DNA from 4 places in the Halobacillus naozhouensis genome. Region 3 is predicted to be linked to each of the others. Evidence: riboswitches for the same ligand, from Rfam matches in the RefSeq annotation. Region 3 holds a riboswitch; each other region holds the start of a gene.
The links. A riboswitch is a leader RNA that binds a small molecule or an ion and turns the genes downstream of it on or off. The one in region 3 is predicted to bind S-adenosylmethionine.
Positions count from the first base shown of each region.

Region 1: another riboswitch for S-adenosylmethionine. It lies ahead of metK (methionine adenosyltransferase); the one in region 3 lies ahead of cobA (uroporphyrinogen-III C-methyltransferase).
Region 2: another riboswitch for S-adenosylmethionine. It lies ahead of P9989_RS03190 (phosphoadenylyl-sulfate reductase); the one in region 3 lies ahead of cobA (uroporphyrinogen-III C-methyltransferase).
Region 4: another riboswitch for S-adenosylmethionine. It lies ahead of P9989_RS03280 (Na+/H+ antiporter NhaC family protein); the one in region 3 lies ahead of cobA (uroporphyrinogen-III C-methyltransferase).

Region 1 is NZ_CP121671.1:2,736,332-2,740,612, reverse strand. It holds gene pckA (phosphoenolpyruvate carboxykinase (ATP)) at 1-1,303, opposite strand, end outside; SAM riboswitch class I at 1,754-1,868, shown strand; gene metK (methionine adenosyltransferase) at 2,092-3,288, shown strand; gene P9989_RS14340 (gamma carbonic anhydrase) at 3,342-3,860, opposite strand; gene P9989_RS14335 (alpha/beta hydrolase) at 3,931-4,281, shown strand, end outside.
Region 2 is NZ_CP121671.1:599,017-603,297, reverse strand. It holds gene cysC (adenylyl-sulfate kinase) at 1-262, opposite strand, end outside; gene cysP (sulfate permease) at 342-1,424, opposite strand; gene P9989_RS03190 (phosphoadenylyl-sulfate reductase) at 1,421-2,155, opposite strand; SAM riboswitch class I at 2,340-2,444, opposite strand; SAM riboswitch class I at 2,793-2,900, shown strand; gene P9989_RS03185 (methionine biosynthesis PLP-dependent protein) at 2,971-4,083, shown strand; gene P9989_RS03180 (bifunctional homocysteine S-methyltransferase/methylenetetrahydrofolate reductase) at 4,231-4,281, shown strand, end outside.
Region 3 is NZ_CP121671.1:2,584,846-2,589,126, reverse strand. It holds gene P9989_RS13635 (XTP/dITP diphosphatase) at 1-99, shown strand, start outside; gene P9989_RS13630 (metallophosphoesterase) at 113-640, shown strand; tRNA gene P9989_RS13625 (tRNA-Gly) at 875-948, shown strand; tRNA gene P9989_RS13620 (tRNA-Arg) at 984-1,057, shown strand; SAM riboswitch class I at 1,360-1,477, shown strand; gene cobA (uroporphyrinogen-III C-methyltransferase) at 1,668-2,444, shown strand; gene P9989_RS13610 (sirohydrochlorin chelatase) at 2,464-3,198, shown strand; gene P9989_RS13605 (uroporphyrinogen-III synthase) at 3,253-4,071, shown strand; gene P9989_RS13600 (assimilatory sulfite reductase (NADPH) flavoprotein subunit) at 4,162-4,281, shown strand, end outside.
Region 4 is NZ_CP121671.1:618,690-622,970, reverse strand. It holds gene P9989_RS03295 (LysR family transcriptional regulator) at 1-108, shown strand, start outside; gene P9989_RS03290 (hypothetical protein) at 417-680, opposite strand; gene P9989_RS03285 (VCBS repeat-containing protein) at 930-1,643, shown strand; gene P9989_RS03280 (Na+/H+ antiporter NhaC family protein) at 1,682-2,986, opposite strand; SAM riboswitch class I at 3,061-3,162, opposite strand; gene P9989_RS03275 (hypothetical protein) at 3,198-3,359, shown strand; gene P9989_RS03270 (hypothetical protein) at 3,405-3,779, shown strand; gene P9989_RS03265 (CE1 family esterase) at 3,871-4,281, opposite strand, start outside.

The DNA of each region.
Region 1 (4,281 bases), 150 kb from region 3:
CCCCGTAAGCTCCTCCTGTCCAGCCTGTATTGACGAGATAAACGCTCGTATCAAATTGGTCAATTTTCTCGCCCAGCATCTCTGCATATACTGAAGGTGCTAATGGCAGAAATGGAGATCCAAAACAAGCAGAGAAGGTAGCCTGTGGAGAAGTAACCCCACGTTCTGTACCCGCTAATTTACTTGTGTATCCGCTTAAGAAGTGGTACATCGCCTGTTCTTTTGTCAATTTACTGATCGGCGGGAGAACTCCTGTAGCATCTGCAGTTAGAAAAACAATTGCATTTGGGTGTCCTGCAATGCTTGGTTGTACGGTATTATCAATATGATGTAATGGATAAGCCGCTCGTGTGTTTTCAGTCAGGCTGGTATTATCATAGTCAGGAACCCGGGTCTCCTCATCCACTACTACGTTTTCTAACACTGATCCAAATTGGATGGCGTTAAAAATTTGCGGCTCTTTCTCAGCTGATAAACTAATGCACTTGGCGTAACAGCCACCCTCGATATTAGCCACTCCATTATGTGACCAGGCATGCTCGTCATCACCGATCAGCCGTCGTTCCGGATCAGCAGACAACGTTGTTTTCCCTGTTCCTGATAAACCAAAAAATAACGCTACATCGCCTTCTTTTCCAACGTTAGCTGAACAATGCATAGGCATACTATTTTGTTTAGGAAGCAAGTAGTTCATAACAGAAAATATCGACTTTTTAATTTCGCCTGCGTATTCTGTTCCTCCAATGAGTACAATTCTATGTTTAAATGAAATTATAATGAAAGCTTCCGAGTTTGTTCCATCTACTTTTGGATCGGCTTTAAATGTTGGGGCAGAGATGACTGTAAACTCGGCTTCGTGTTGAGAAAGCTCTTGCTCCGTAGGGCGGATAAACATTTGATGGGCGAATAAATTATGCCACGCGAATTCATTGATGACTTGAATAGGTAGACGGTTTTTCTTGTCTGCGCCTGCGTAGCCTTTAAAAACAAATAATTCATCACGTTCTTTTAAATAATCCAGCACTTTGTGGTATAAGCGAACAAACGTGCTGTCATCTATAGATTGATTGGTGCTTCCCCAGTTGACGGTGGATTCTGACTCATGATCTTTTACGATAAATTTATCCTTTGGAGACCGGCCAGTATAGGTGCCTGTGGTAGCAAGAACAGCCCCGCGATCCGTTAACGATCCTTCTTTCTTGGAAAGTATTTTTTCTACAAGTTGTGGTACAGACAAATGATGGAGGACATGCTCTTGTGCTAAAAGTTGGTTTAAATCTGACATTTGGTTAATGGCACTCATATGTGTCAACCCGCCTTTACTATAAAATTAATAAAAAGCACATTGCTTTAAGCTGATTAATAGTATAACACATTCATTTTAATATTCCATACTAATCATGAAAATGCTTTCAATTTATTTTACTATAAAGTTGTGTATCATGCATGCGAGGGATATGAAGTCTTGGGCAGAGTAAACTTACTATACGATTAAACCTATTACTACGTATGGTTATGGAAGAACATCTGCTTTTTCCTCACCCATTTAAAGCTTTAAACATTGGTTATTTCAACCATTGAATTTTCAACAAATAGGGCAGCCAGTCTATCGTAGTTTCAAGGGAAATGTAAAGTGATTATTGTTCTATAATAATAGTTATACTTGTTTAGAGGGAATTGCCTGTTTCTTAAAGCATAGTAAACTGATTGACATTAAATGAGGATTTCGGTACGATTATTCCGAACGGATACTCTCTTATCCAGAGTTGGTGGAGGGACAGGCCCTAAGAAACCCGGCAACCGTCAGATAAATACCTGACATGGTGCTAACCTGGAGCAAGGCAGTTGTTAGCCTTGGACGATAAGAGCGAAAGGGAACAGTACCTTTCCTCTGAACGAAGGAAGGGTTTTTTCTTTTATTGGAAAAAGGTTCCAGCACAATTTCTTATGATGTTCATATTCATATGTACATATAACGTGAAATGTGCGATAGCCATAATAACGATTGTAAGGAAACTTATAGGTTTCTAGTGATACTGGTAAAGAGTTCCGTCTAATCTATGTATATAACAGAAGGAGGAGTTTAGCAGAATGCCTGCCAATCGCCGGTTATTCACATCTGAATCTGTAACAGAAGGTCATCCTGATAAAATCTGTGACCAGATTTCTGATGCTATTCTAGATGAAATTTTAAAAAACGATCCAAACGCACGTGTTGCGTGTGAAACAACTGTTACAACTGGGCTAGTCCTCGTTTCAGGTGAGATCAGCACGAATACGTATGTAGATATCCCTGCTATTGTACGTCAAACCATTAAAGATATTGGCTATACAAGAGCGAAATACGGATTTGACGCTGATACATGTGCCGTATTAACAGCTATAGATGAACAATCTCCTGACATTGCAGGCGGAGTAGATGAAGCACTGGAGTCAAGGGAAGGTCAAATGAGCGATGAAGAAATTGAGTCTATTGGTGCGGGAGATCAGGGTCTAATGTTTGGTTATGCAAATAACGAAACGACAGAACTGATGCCTTTGCCAATTTCTCTTGCTCATAAGTTATCCAAACGACTTTCTGATATGCGCAATGATGGTACCCTCAGCTATTTGCGCCCCGATGGAAAGACTCAGGTAACAATTGAATACGATGAACAGGATCAGCCTGTTCGTGTCGATACTATTGTTATTTCGACACAGCATGCAGAAGAAATAACACTTGAACAAATTCAAAGAGATTTGAAGGAAAAAGTTATCCTTCCAGTAGTGCCGTCAGAACTTATTGATGAGAATACTAAATATTTTATTAATCCTACTGGAAGGTTCGTGATTGGTGGCCCCCAAGGTGATGCCGGGCTAACCGGAAGAAAGATTATCGTAGACACCTACGGAGGCTATGCCCGTCATGGGGGTGGGGCCTTTAGTGGTAAAGATGCTACTAAAGTTGACCGATCTGGAGCTTATGCTGCTCGCTATGTTGCGAAAAACATTGTAGCTGCCGGTTTAGCCGATTCCTGTGAAGTTCAATTGGCTTATGCTATTGGCGTAGCACAGCCAGTATCAATTTCCATTGATACTAACGGGTCAGGAAAAGTAACAGAAGAGAAGCTTGTGACAGCAGTAAGAGAATTGTTTGATCTACGTCCTGCTGGTATTATCAAAATGCTGGATCTTCGCCGTCCTATCTATCGTCAAACGGCTGCCTTCGGTCACTTTGGCCGAACAGATGTTGAATTCCCATGGGAAAAAACAGATCGGGCTGAAGAGTTGAAAAAACGTCTGAAGTAAATAAGAGGAGAACCGGCCTTCAATTTTTTGAAGATCGGTTCTTTTTATTTTTGTTATGATTCTTGTCTAAGCTGTTTATAAATTTGACCTTTCTCGACATAAGTTGTCAGAATTCGGTCCAGCTCTTTATAATCTTCCTCGTTTAGTTTCCGAACCACTTTTGCTGGACGGCCAAAAGCCAGCGTTCGGGGAGGTATGACTTTTCCTGGAGGAACAAGACTGCCTGCTCCGATAAATGCCTGCTCACCTATTTCGGCGCCATCGAGAATGAGAGACCCCATACCAATGAGTGCGTCCCTTTTAATATGAGCGGAGTGAAGGGTGACTTGATGTCCTACAGTTACACCATCTTCAATAATCAACGGCTGGTTGGGACTTTGATGCAGCATACTCAAGTCTTGGATATTTACTTCGCTACCAATTTTAACGGGAGCTACGTCTCCGCGTACAACAGTTTTAAACCAAATACTTGCATACGAACCAATGGCGACATCGCCCGTAACGACTGCATCTTCAGCTATGTAGGCTGTCGAATCAATTTGTGGGTGCTTTCCTTTATATTCGCAAATCACGATAATCCCCCTTATAATATGATTATAATCTAGTATAGCAAAAGTAAGCTGTTGCATGGGGAGGATTCATATGAGTGCGGTCCAGACGACTATTGTGATCGTTCATGGAGCTTTTGAACACATCGGAAGGTATCAACATTTAATCAAGCAGCTTAAGGATGATGGTTACAAGGTGATTTGCCGGGATCTCCCAGGTCAAGGCAGATCAGAAGGGGTGAAAGGCCATATTGACTCCTTTCATCAGTACATACATACGATAGAAGAATGGCTGCAGGAAGCGGATGAAGGTCCGGTTTTTCTTTTGGGGCATAGTATGGGTGGACTAGCTGTTATACGCACGATGCAGCAGATTAAACCTAAGGTTAATGGTGTAATCTTGGCCTCCCCGGCGGTTGGAATTCTTGAAGGGGCCTCTAAACCT
Region 2 (4,281 bases), 2.0 Mb from region 3:
CAACCCTTCGAATGTTTTCTTGTCGATCCCGTTCTCCATAACCGAGGTCATTGTTCAACCCGTGACGTACATCATCTTCATCCAGGACATAGGTTTGCACCCCTTGATCATAGAGCTTCTGATTAATAAGTTTGGCTATCGTAGACTTTCCAGAACCTGATAGACCGGTAAGCCAAACCACACCACTAAAATGCTGATTTTTACGGTGATAATCAATCTTTGAAATAGAAGCAGTATCATGCCTGGCAATGTTTGTATTCATGGTCTTCCCTCCTTAGGTTGTGATCAGGTAGTTACTACACCTCACTCCAGCTGAATGGTGCGATGGCATTGTGTCCATACTAAAACTCTTGTTTTAAGGATCGAGGTTTCCCTTTTGGGGTCTGGACAGCTGCCTTCCTTCCAAAGCCTGTCAGAAGCAAAGTGGCGAATATTCCGCAAGCCATCATAACAACTGTATAAAAATTTGACCTCAAAAAGACTTCCGTTAAACAGTAAGCAAGAACCAGGGAAATAATTGGAGAAGTGATCCAGACTTTCAAAATTTGATAAATAATTCTCTTTTTCCAAATTTCGCCCCAGTTCTTCGTTGCCCCTATCCCCACAATGGCTGATGTCGTAACCTGTGTCATCGGAATGGGAACTCCTAATAAGGAAGCACCCACTACCAATACGCCCGATGTCCCTGACACCATAACCCCATCTGTTAAGGTTAATGTGGAAATGCGCTTGCCATTTGTTTCAAGCACTCTTCCTCCTAATAAAATACTTCCAAGGGCAATAAACACCCCTCCTGCCAGCAGTCCTATTTCTTTTGGTAAAACACCCGCACCGACAAGAGGGCCAATTGCATTCGCTACGTTGTTCATCCCAGCAGCAAAGGCCTCTATGAAACCAGTTATAATTAACAAAATGGAAATCCACTTGGAAATTTGTCTACTCGCTGAAGACTTGTGCTTCCTTCTCCAGTAATTTCCGATTAATCCAAAACAAAATGTCAGGGTAAAGGCAGCGACAGGAACAATTACCCAGAAGGTGACAATGTGAATCAGAGTGTCAAGGTAAAGCTGCTGCAAAGAGATCCCTACCCCGACTATGGCTCCAACTGTTACCTCACTTGTGGAGAGCGGAATGCCAATCATGTTCGTAAAAAATAATGTAATGGCCGCTACAGACAAGATAATGACAGCCGCCTGAACAGTCAGCAGTTCTGATGCTATGAGCCCCTTTCCTATCGTTTCCACTACCTCTCCGCCCCACAAAGCACCAAGCAATCCCCCCACCCCGCTTAGGAGAAGAGCTGTTCGTTTCTTCTTGATAACTTGAGCTCCATAAGCAATTCCCATCGTTGCAGCTGAACCACTTGCCCCGACATTAAATGCAAAAAAGCAAGAAACGGCCAGCCCTATAATGATCAGGGTCATGAACGGGAGTCCTTAGGAGATCCGGTGTGCAGACCACATTCTGTTTTAGCAAATCCTTGCCATCTGCCTGAACGATCATTAGGATCCTCTGAAGGGGACGTGCAAGGCATACAGCCGATACTGGCGTATCCTCGATCATGAAGTTCATTGTATGGAAGGTTACGAGTACGAATATGCTCCCATACGTCCTCCCAGGTCCAGTGAATGAGTGGACAAACTTTGATCGAGCGAAAACGGTCATCTTTGTTCACAAAGTTTGTTTCACTTCTGCTTGGAGATTGCTCGCGTCTTAACCCGGAAATCCAAGCCGTTGCTCCGTTTAAAGCGTCTTCAAGCGGTTTAATCTTCCTAATATAACAACATTTATCAGGATTTCGATTCCACAATTCATCGCCATGCTTACTGGCTTGTTCCTGCAACGTTAAGTCCGGTTTTTTCATCGTAATCTGCAAATCTGGAAATCTTTCTTTAATTGCATTGATGAGATCATAAGTCTCTTGAAAGTGAACATCCGTATCCAGGAATACAATGGCTGCATCCTTTTTCACCTGAGAAATCAAGTCGATTAATACAATCCCTTCTGCACCAAAACTGCAGGCATAGACAATATCATCATAAGAACGATAGGCCCATTGTAAAACCTGGAATGCTTCTTGTTTATGATCTTTTGTGATGCGATCAGGGAAAGGATTTTCAAAAGCAGAGTCATAGGTTACTACGTTATTAGTCATCGTTGAATCCTCCTCAAAAGAAACAGTTAGTATTTGTGAAAAGCAAAGAAAAAAGGCAGCACTGCTCTACTCTAACAAGCAGCACTACCTCTAGTTGTCTAGTCAGCAGTATCATCATTAAATTAAAAAAATCCTCTTCTTAAACAGCAATAAGAAGAGGATTTCAGACAACGGGATCCGTCTCTTCTTATCTATCAAGCTAATAGCTTGTTGGAGTTAGCACAGTACTATGACTAGTCTGTTGCCGAGGTTTCGTCGGGCCAAGTCCCTCCACCCCTCTGGATAAGAAATTGATTTAATTTTGTTACTGGAAAATATACAACAAGTATTCGATCCTGTCAAAGAGAATTTGTAAAATTTATTGCCATTTAAATCCTAAAACCCTTTATTCAAAGTGATTTAGTCGGGTTTAATAATTTTTAAATTCTTTTGACAATTACCCTTGATTCCTTGTTTTTTTTCGTGTAATGTAAGTCGCAACATCTGAAACAAGATTTCAAATCGAGTACTAGATGATTTACAGAAGTCATAAACTAGGCTAGAAGAATTCAACAGAAAGACATAAAGTTTACTCTTGAATCCATTGTTCATTTGATGTAAAGTAAGCAATTATAAATACCAAAAAATTACATATGTTTTCTTATCTAGAGAGGTGTAGGGACTGGCCCGATGAAACCTCAGCAACCACTGGTATTACCAGTATGGTGCTAAATCCAGCAAGTTATTTAAACTTGAAAGATAAGAAGAAGCATTAAGTATCTTAAAGTCTTCTTCTTACAGAAGGCTTTTTTTATTTTTATAAAAGGAGAATGCTCATGTCTACCTCACGTACGGAAACAAAGTTAGTTCATACAGGCAAAAACAATCTGGATGCTACAGGAGCCGTTAATGCTCCCGTCTATTTCTCAACTGCCTACCAACATCCTGGCATCGGTGAATCGACTGGCTTTGACTACTCAAGAACAGGGAATCCCACAAGAAGCATTCTCGAACGATCCATTGCGGAAATTGAACATGGAGAAATGGGATTTGCATTCAGTTCAGGGATGGCGGCAATTCAAACTGCACTTTCTTTATTCGCCCATCAAGATGAGATCATTGTGTCAGAAGATTTGTATGGCGGCAGTTATCGTTTATTTGAGCACCTCTCTACTCAATATGGTTTGAGATTTCATTATTGTGACAGCCAACATTTATCCGACTTAGAGGAATATATCACTGAGAAAACGAAGGCGATTTATATTGAGACACCTACGAACCCGCTTATGCATGTTGCAGATATTCCGGCCATAGCGAGAGTAGCCAGGGAACATGGTCTTCTGCTGCTTGTTGATAACACATTATATACACCGCTCTTGCAACAGCCTTTACGAGAAGGTGCCGATATTGTGATCCATAGTGCCACCAAATATTTGGGCGGCCACAACGATACCCTGGCCGGACTACTTGTCGCAGAAGACCCTGTAATTTGTGAAAAATTAGCGACTCATCAAAATACAACCGGCGCAGTCCTCTCCCCTTTTGACTCGTGGCTGCTTATGAGGGGGATGAAAACCCTCGCCTTACGAATGGAGCGGCATGAGCAAAATGCAAAGGCTGTTGTTTCCTATCTGGAACGCCATCACGCTGTTACACACGTCTTTTATCCCGGCCGGGGCGGAATGCTTTCATTTCGTTTAGAAGCTGAACATTGTATCGATCCCTTTTTAAGAAACTTGAAAGTCATTACTTTTGCCGAAAGTCTCGGCGGAGTAGAAAGTTTTATCACCTATCCAGCGACCCAGACTCATGCCGACATCCCGGAAGAAAAGCGGAAGCGCTATGGGGTTTGTAACCGACTGCTGCGTTTTTCAGTTGGCATTGAATGTATTGACGATCTAATCGAAGATCTCGATCAGACACTGAACAAATTACAAAGGGAGTCATAGATGATTGGAATCGATCTCATATCTTTACTGAAGACAAAAGCTCCATTAGACACAGCAGAGGAAGTTCGACTAAGAACGGCACTTCCTTACTCCCCCGTGTCTTGTGGACAATAAATCTTAACAAATATTAAAGACAGGAGGAACATCATGGACCTTAGAGATGCCCTTCAAGAAAAGACAGTTGTTGGTGATGGTGCT
Region 3 (4,281 bases):
CGAACAATGGCAGAGTATACATCAGCGGAAAAGAATTCAATTAGTCACCGAAAGCATGCTATCCTAAAAATAGAACAATGGTTGCAGGATCTATCATAAAGAGGTGTTTGTAATGCCAAAAGTGCTAATTATTAGTGACACGCACGGATTAACCAATGAAGTGATGGAGATTAAACAGCGTTACCGTTATGAAGTGGATGCGCTCATTCATTGTGGTGATTCAGAACTCGGCTACCAGTCTGAAGAGTTGGAAGGTTTTCATTACGCTAAAGGTAATTGTGATTTCGATACCGACATGGAAAATGAACAATTAGTGTCTATTGGTGATTTAACTATTTTGGTTGTTCATGGCCATTTACACCAAATTAAGTCAACGTTAATGCCACTATCGTATCGGGCAGAGGAACTTGGTGCTCAGGTAGCTTGTTTTGGACATTCACATATGGCAGGGGCAGAAAAAGTGAAAGACAAACTGTTCATTAATCCAGGCAGTGCCAGATTGCCGAGGGACCGTGAAGAACCGACCTACGCCATCATGGAATGGGAAACACTTGATAAGATCGAACTTCAATATTATCACGTGACTGGGAAACCTATGCCAGAGTTAAGGTTGGAAACATCTCTAGCAGCAAAGAATTAACTCTTTGCTGCGGAGTTGTTGACAAAGACACGGTATTTTACTATAATTATCCTTGTCGGAAAAAATAAATCGTTCATTAACTTTATTGTTTTGCGGGTGTAGTTTAGTGGTAAAACCTCAGCCACGAGCGAAACTTCACCGAATGTTCTTCGAGTTGCCCGCCCGATCAACTTCTTTGACTAAGCTAGCAGAGGTAAGGGCATGACCAAACGTGGCTAATGATATAATGTAAATGCGGGTGTAGTTTAGTGGTAAAACCTCAGCCTTCCAAGCTGATGATGAGGGTTCGATTCCCTTCACCCGCTCCACTCTAATCCTACATAATTCTACAATCTTATGACTTGTCCCAGTAGCTCAGCTGGATAGAGCAACAGCCTTCTAAGCTGTGGGTCGCAGGTTCGAATCCTGCCTGGGACGCTAAAAGAAAAAGCCGGAATCCTTAATACATAAGGATTCTGGCTTTTTTGTGTTTTAAAAAAGAAATACTCGAGCTGAGCAGTATGCACTAGTTGCTTCAATTACATCGCAACCAATAAGTTAGAATAGGTTGGATACATTAAGGGACTGAGAACCGCAGTTTCTTCAGCACGAATAGTAAATAAGTTGCCCGATTTTTGTTGCAGAAAATATTAAATGTTGTTAATTTTCCCATATTCTATTGACATTTTTTCTAAACGTGGATAGTATATATACCAATAATTCAATAACATATTTTCACATTCTTATCGTGAGAGGTGGAGGGACTGGCCCTTTGAAGCCTCGGCAACGGGTCTGATGATTGATCATCAGAAAACTGTGCCAATTCCAGCAGATGCTCCGGCATTTGAAAGATAAGGAGATAGGTAGCTAAATTTATGTGTTAAAACCTCTCTTCTTATCGTTGATAAGAAGAGAGGTTTTTTAGTGTTCAACGCTAAGAGTTATGTGGATTGAAGGAAGATATATACGGGAAGATGTTTTCGTTATACCCAACTAAATACCTTGGACTACAATGAATTACATGTGCAAGGAGAACCCGGGGGGACTTATGAATAAAGTTTATATTGTCGGTGCTGGACCAGGTGACCCAGAATTAATAACTGTGAAGGGCTTGAAGACCATTCAGCGAGCAGATGTCATTTTATACGATCGGTTGATTAACACCGAATTACTGAATGAAGCGGGGGATGAAGCTGAACTGATTTATTGTGGTAAACGGCCTGATAATCACTCTTTGGATCAGAAAACAATTAATAGACTTCTTTGCAACTTTGCCTTACAAGGTAAATCAGTAACCCGCTTAAAGGGAGGAGATCCCTTCGTTTTTGGGCGAGGTGGGGAAGAAGCGGAAGAATTAGCAAAGAATAGGATTCCTTTTGAAATCGTTCCCGGAATATCGTCTGGGGTAGCCGCCCCAGCTTATGCTGGTATTCCAGTCACACATCGTAACTATAGCTCGTCTGTAGCTTTTCTTTCAGGGGTGAACAAACATGGATATGATCAGGAAGAATATTGGGAGCACGTTGTGAAAAGCATGGATACTTTGTGTATTTATATGGGTGTGAAAAAGCTACCCGAAATTTGTGCGCGGCTCATCCGCCATGGTCGTCCCCCAGAAACGCCGATAGCTCTGGTGGAGTGGGGAACTACAGCACATCAGCGTACCGTTACAGGGAGCCTGAGGAATATTGTAGAAAAGGCTAATGACCTCAAGAATCCCTCAATAATTATTGTGGGAAAGGTCGTGAAGCTGAGGGAACAGCTGCAATGGTTTGAACAGCTTGAGAACAAGACAGAAACTCATGTGCCATCAATTGTAGGGTGAAAGCGAGGGAGATATTTGCATGGAAGCAGTTTTATATGTGAGTCATGGAAGCCGAGTTGAGAAGGCACGTAAAGAAGCTGTTTCCTTCCTTCAATCCGTCCAAAAAAGGGTAGACGTTCCTCTTCAGGAAACGTGCTTCTTAGAACTGGCAGAACCGGATATGGCTCAAGGAATTGAGAACCTTGTACGGCGTGGAGCAACGAAGGTTGCTATTATACCTGTCTTATTGCTAAGTGCAGGTCATTACTACAGTGATATACCGGAAGAGATCGATCGAGCGAAACTTCGCTATCCGCAAGTTCACCTCGTTTACGGACGAACGATCGGCGTCCAGGATCGGGTGATTGATATTTTGGTTCAACGTGTGCAGGAAAAAAAGGTACCCAACCAATCAGACATGAACATCTTGCTAGTTGGAAGAGGCAGCCGTCATCCAGAGACTAAAGATTCAATTGAACAAATCGCACGTAAATTAAGGGCGAAAACGGACGCAGCTAATGTCGATGTGAGCTATTTAGCTGCCTGTTCACCTTCTTTTCATGATGGTTTGCAAACTTCTAAGCGTGGAGGATGGTCACAAACGTTCGTGATTCCCTACCTATGGTTTACCGGGCTGCTTATGCGTTCGATGGAAGCCAAAATCAATGAAGTACAGAAGAAAGGTCAACAGGTGGTGTTGTGTCAATATCTTGGTAACCATCCCATTATGATTGATGCTTTGACTGACCGGGTCAATGAAGCTTTGCGAGGCTAATTGATGTATTCTTCAGCAGCGAAAGAAAGGAATTAATTGAAAGGAGTACGAGTTATGAACTGGTTAGATGGAAAACTTATTGGAGTCGCTGCTGATCGAAGTGCTGAGTCATTAAGAAACTTGATCCAGAAAAAAGGCGGAAAACCGGTAGTTTATCCCATCCAAGGAAAACAAACGTTAAACGAACAAACTAGCCAACAGAATATAAAGGATTTTCTTTTTGAACCATTTGATTGGGCCATTATTACGACAGGTATAGGAGCTAAAACCTTGGCTGACTCTTCAGTAGAAGTGGGGCTTTACTCATCATTTATTGAAAAGTTAAATGAAACGCGAGTAGCAATTCGCGGGAAAAAGACACTGAATTGGTGTAAGAGCAATGCTGTCCAAGTCAGTCTGGTCTCCGAAGATGGGACAATGGAAAGTATCCTGAAAACATTTGCCGATGAACAAATAGATCGCAAGCAGACCCAGGTTTTTTTACAAGTTTATAGTCAGGATGATGCAAAGCTCAAGGAGGAATTAGAGAAGGCTGGCTGTCATGTTTATCTGTCTCAGCCTTATTCCTATGAAGAACCAATTCCCGAGGTGTTACACAATCTTAAAAATGCCATCATAACTCAATCACTTGATGCCGTTGTCTTTACAAGTAAAACACAGGTCAATAATTTATTTGGGAAAAGTCGCGACAAACATGAAATCATTCAGGCTTTCAACGACAAGGTGTTGGCAGTGGCGGTTGGGAAAGTGACAGCAAATGAATTAAACAGAAATGGGGTGCTGAATGTTCTTAAGCCTGATCAGCCCAAAATGGGGCCGATGGTAGTAGCTCTTGAACGTTACGTCCGACAAATAGCCTTGTACAACCATTGATTAGGTGTGAGAAAGGACATTCACACAAAACAATGAACGTGATGCTATTACTAGTTACAAATTAAACAGAATTTTGTGAGGTGGGTATATTTGCAGTTCCAGGTAATGAATAGTCCCTTTAAACAAGAGCAGGCAGACTTGTTAAATCAGGTTCTGCCGTCGATGACAGAAAGCCAGAAAATATGGTTAAGTGGATACTTAGCTAGTTCC
Region 4 (4,281 bases), 2.0 Mb from region 3:
GTAGCGGAATCGGTTATTATTTGGCACAAAAATCGGTACTTAACAAAGGCTTCCCAGAGGCTATTGGATTCATTTGAGAGGATCAATAAAGACTTAGAACTTATCTAATACAAAAAAACGCCGTGTGCCTCCCATCACACGGCGCTTTAAAGTGCATTTCTAAGCTATTTTCACGTCTGATTCTATTCTTTCATTAAAAATTCTTACTTAATTACTAAAAAAGAATGTCTTGCTTAACGAACGGCGTCCACCTCTTTAGTGTAAAAACAGAAAACCAAAAAGAAGTAGCCGGGGCAATAACTCCTTCCGGAAATAGATAGGCCAAGACAGGACAACCCCAACGATGACACCAAGGCACGCGCTTGTTTCTAGTTCCGATACATCATCAGGCAATGGGATCGCCATTTGATGGCCAATCACCGTGTTTTGTTAATATATAAAATCGGCGCCTTTGGAGGTGCTTTATATGGATCCTTTGTCAACTCATCCTTCATGGCTTCCAGCGTGCCTTTGTAATTTAGTACTGTCCTGTAAATAGTGCCTATCACAGGTGCATCCCATTTACGCTCTGCCCTATATAACTTCTCTTCCTTTACCTCAACACCCGTATCTTCTACCCGAACTTCAACCTCCTCTACTTGCAACTTTCTACTAAGCTTTGCCTTTGCTTTATACCTCACACTTACCTCTGTTCTAACAAAATAAATAAACGTAAAAACAACAAAATTTTCTGAACTATCTCATGATTACAAAGTAACATTCCTTTCTCCATACATAAAATATTGATAACATTCGTTTTACATATAAAAAAAGCATGCTTATTGAATTGTTCACTAATAAGATGAGGGAACACACTTCTAAATTGGGCGTATGATAAGCACAGAACCATAAAAGGAAAGGTGAGGACCATGTATACTTATCCTTATTTAATGAGACAGCCTCTCACGATTCTTGCAACAGAAATGGGAGATGTAAACGGAGATGGCATTCCTGACCGCGTCTATTTATTAGGCCAGCAGCCGGACAATACAAGTCCATTCGTGACTGACATTACACTCGTGATTCAAGATGGGAGAACGAATGCTTCGTACAGTATCCCCTTGGAATCAAATGCAGGTTATCAGCCAACGCTCTTCTTAGGAGATTTTACTGGGGAACATGTTGACGATATTTTGGTTAGTATTCAATCAGGTGGAAGCGGCGGCTATGGTTATTATTACGCATACTCATTTTTGAATAATCAAGCGAGGGAACTTTTTAATTATGAGACGTTCAACGACTTTTTTGTGTTCGATGTCATCTATAGAAATAATTACAAGGTAGACGTTATTAACAAAACCCTTGATCTAACGTTCACGATTGACATTCAGAACAAAGGAGAAGAATATTTATCTGAGATTTATAATAGTGATGGAACATTGAAAGAGCCGCTTGAAGGCTGGGTTTCTGGGTTGAATGTTCTTTATCCAGTCGACTTTGACGGAGATGGAGTGTACGAATTGTTTGCCTTTCAGGAAATTGCGGGGAGGTACCATGCAGATGGGTTAGGCGTTGTGCAAACTCCTCTTAGCTGGAATGGGCAACAATTTACAGTGATGAACAACCTACAGTATGTAGCGATTTATGGGGCAAATTCCATTTAATAAAATTAAAAAGGAGCCAGCGCGGCTCCTTTTTATCTTCATTTTTTTTCATTTAAGATCGTAAAGCGCGGGAACCTGAAAGCAATGGCCAGTAATCCCGAGATCCCTATTAACATCGGATAAAAGCAGTACGGGACAATCGCTACAGGCGAAATACTGGCAACGCCTGCCACTGCTAGCATTTGCGCACCATATGGAAGCAGACCTTGTATCGTACTTCCGAAAATATCCAGCACACTCGCTGAACGACGCGGTGAAATGTTAAAGCGCTCAGAGATCTGTTTTGCCAAAGGCCCAGTCGTAATAATCGAAATCGTATTATTGGCCGTGGATAAGTTAACCGTACTTACTAATGCTGCGATGCCAAGCTCGCCGCCTCTGTCACTATTAATTCGCTTGCTGATGCTTCTGAGCAGAAATTCAATCCCGCCATTTTGCTTAATTAATTCAACGAGACCGCCTAAGAGAATGACCATTATTGATAGATTCAACATACTTGCAAATCCATCACTGATTAATGTGACGAAATCCATCAAGGCGATTTCATTTAGAATGAGTCCGACGGCCCCAGCAAATAAGATGCCCCCAAATAGTACATAAATGACGTTGACCCCGGCAATAGCAAATACGAGTACAGCCAAATAAGGCAATACTTTTATAAAATTAAAAGACTTCGCTTCCTGGATCGCACCTGAAGCATCAGCCGTCATCACGTAGAAAATGATCGCCGTTATGACCGCAGCAGGCAGTACAATGAAGAAGTTGGCTTTAAATTTATCTTTCATTTCTGCTCCCTGAGTTCTTACAGAAGCAATGGTTGTGTCAGAAATAACCGACAAGTTATCGCCAAACATCGCACCACTAATAATCGTCCCCATTGCGAGAGCGACGTGAATATCTGTCTGCTCAGCTATACCTAAGCCAATCGGAGCCAGAGCTACCACTGTTCCAACAGAGGTCCCCATTGAGATAGAAATGAAACATCCGATAATAAACAGTCCGACAATAATTAAGTTCCCTGGCAGGAAAGAGAGCCCCATATTTACAGTGGAATCTACCGCTCCTACCCCTTCAGCTACTTTGGCGAAAGCGCCGGCCAGCAGGAAAATCACTACCATAAGAATGATATTAGGGTGTCCCCCGCCTTCGCTCAGCTGGTCAATCTTCGTTTGAAAGTTAGTTTTTCGATTCATGACTAATGCGACAAGAATAGACACAAATAAGACAACTAAAACAGGCATTTTATAGAAGTCGCCTGTCAGAATGCCAGAACCGATAAATAATAAGATGAATATAGCAAAAGGAAGCAATGCCCAGGCATTTCCTTTATGTTGTTGTTCCATTATTTAACCTCCTTGGTCAGTCCAAATTAAAAAGCCTTCTTGAATGAAGAAGGCTTGGTCAATCAGTCTGTTCCTTCTTATCTATCAAGTATACGTACTTGCTGGATGTAGCACCATTCCTAAAGGTGGTTGCTGAAGCTTCACCGGGCCAGCCCCTCTGCTTCTCTTGATAAGAATATATTGATTTAAAAAAGTCCATTTCATACTTTACATGAAAACAAATCCGAACACAAGAAATTCAGAAAACTGGGAAATCCCCCCACCTCAGGTCATCCAGAAACTGGATGACCTGAGGTGGGGGATATTGGAATTATTGGTAATCGGGAAAGGGGCCTATATTTACTTGACCGATACACAAGTAGCCCATAGTTGAATAACCTATAAGGAGATTGTTATAGAGAACAGGAGGAGTTTAGAAATGGACTCAAATTATATGAATGCCAATTACATGAACGCTAATCATATGGGGAATATGGTTGCTGATCCGCAGCATTTAGAGCATATGTATCACGTCTGCAATCAGCACAAAAATAAAAATGTGCATATTCAAACCGTATTTGGTGACTCTTTTCAAGGTCGTATTGATCATGTTGATATGGAAAACGTTCACATGACTTTAGCTGAAGGACAGTCGGAGGAAAATTCAAGATTATGGGGCGGATTCGGATACCCTGGCTATGGTTACGGTGGATATGGTTATGGTTACGGCTATCCTTATGGTTATGGAGGGTATGGCGGCATTGGAAGACTGATCCTTCCGTTGACAGCCATCGCTGCATTATCAGTTCTGTAGATAACCAACCACCAAAAAAGCAGCTCTCGCTGAGCTGCTTTTTTAGCATTAAGATTCAGAGGATTGGCAACGTGAACTCTCCTCTAGATTCCTATCCCCTCTTAAAATTCCTCAGATAATTCCAAATAAATTGCGTAGCATCCGGATTTGAATGCACCTTTCCTGCCATAGCAGAAGCCTGCGATTCAGGACCTCCAGGCCATGTGTGTCCTCCGCCTTTTATCGAATAATAAACGGTTCCCTCATGCTGATGAAACGTATGTTTCGTTATAAGACCCCCATCGGCGACAGGAAATTCTTCTTTCAATGCTAGCACAGATTCTGGCCAGGATTTGGCAAAAAGCAAGGCTGTATCGTTTGCCGATAACAACCCGTCGACCATAGACTCCGATTGAACCACACCATCATAGGGAACCACGGCATCCTCTGTCCCCATAAAGAAAACCATCGGCATAGGATGATGCCACTCACAATTCTGTGCTACTTCTGCTGCGACGGGCCC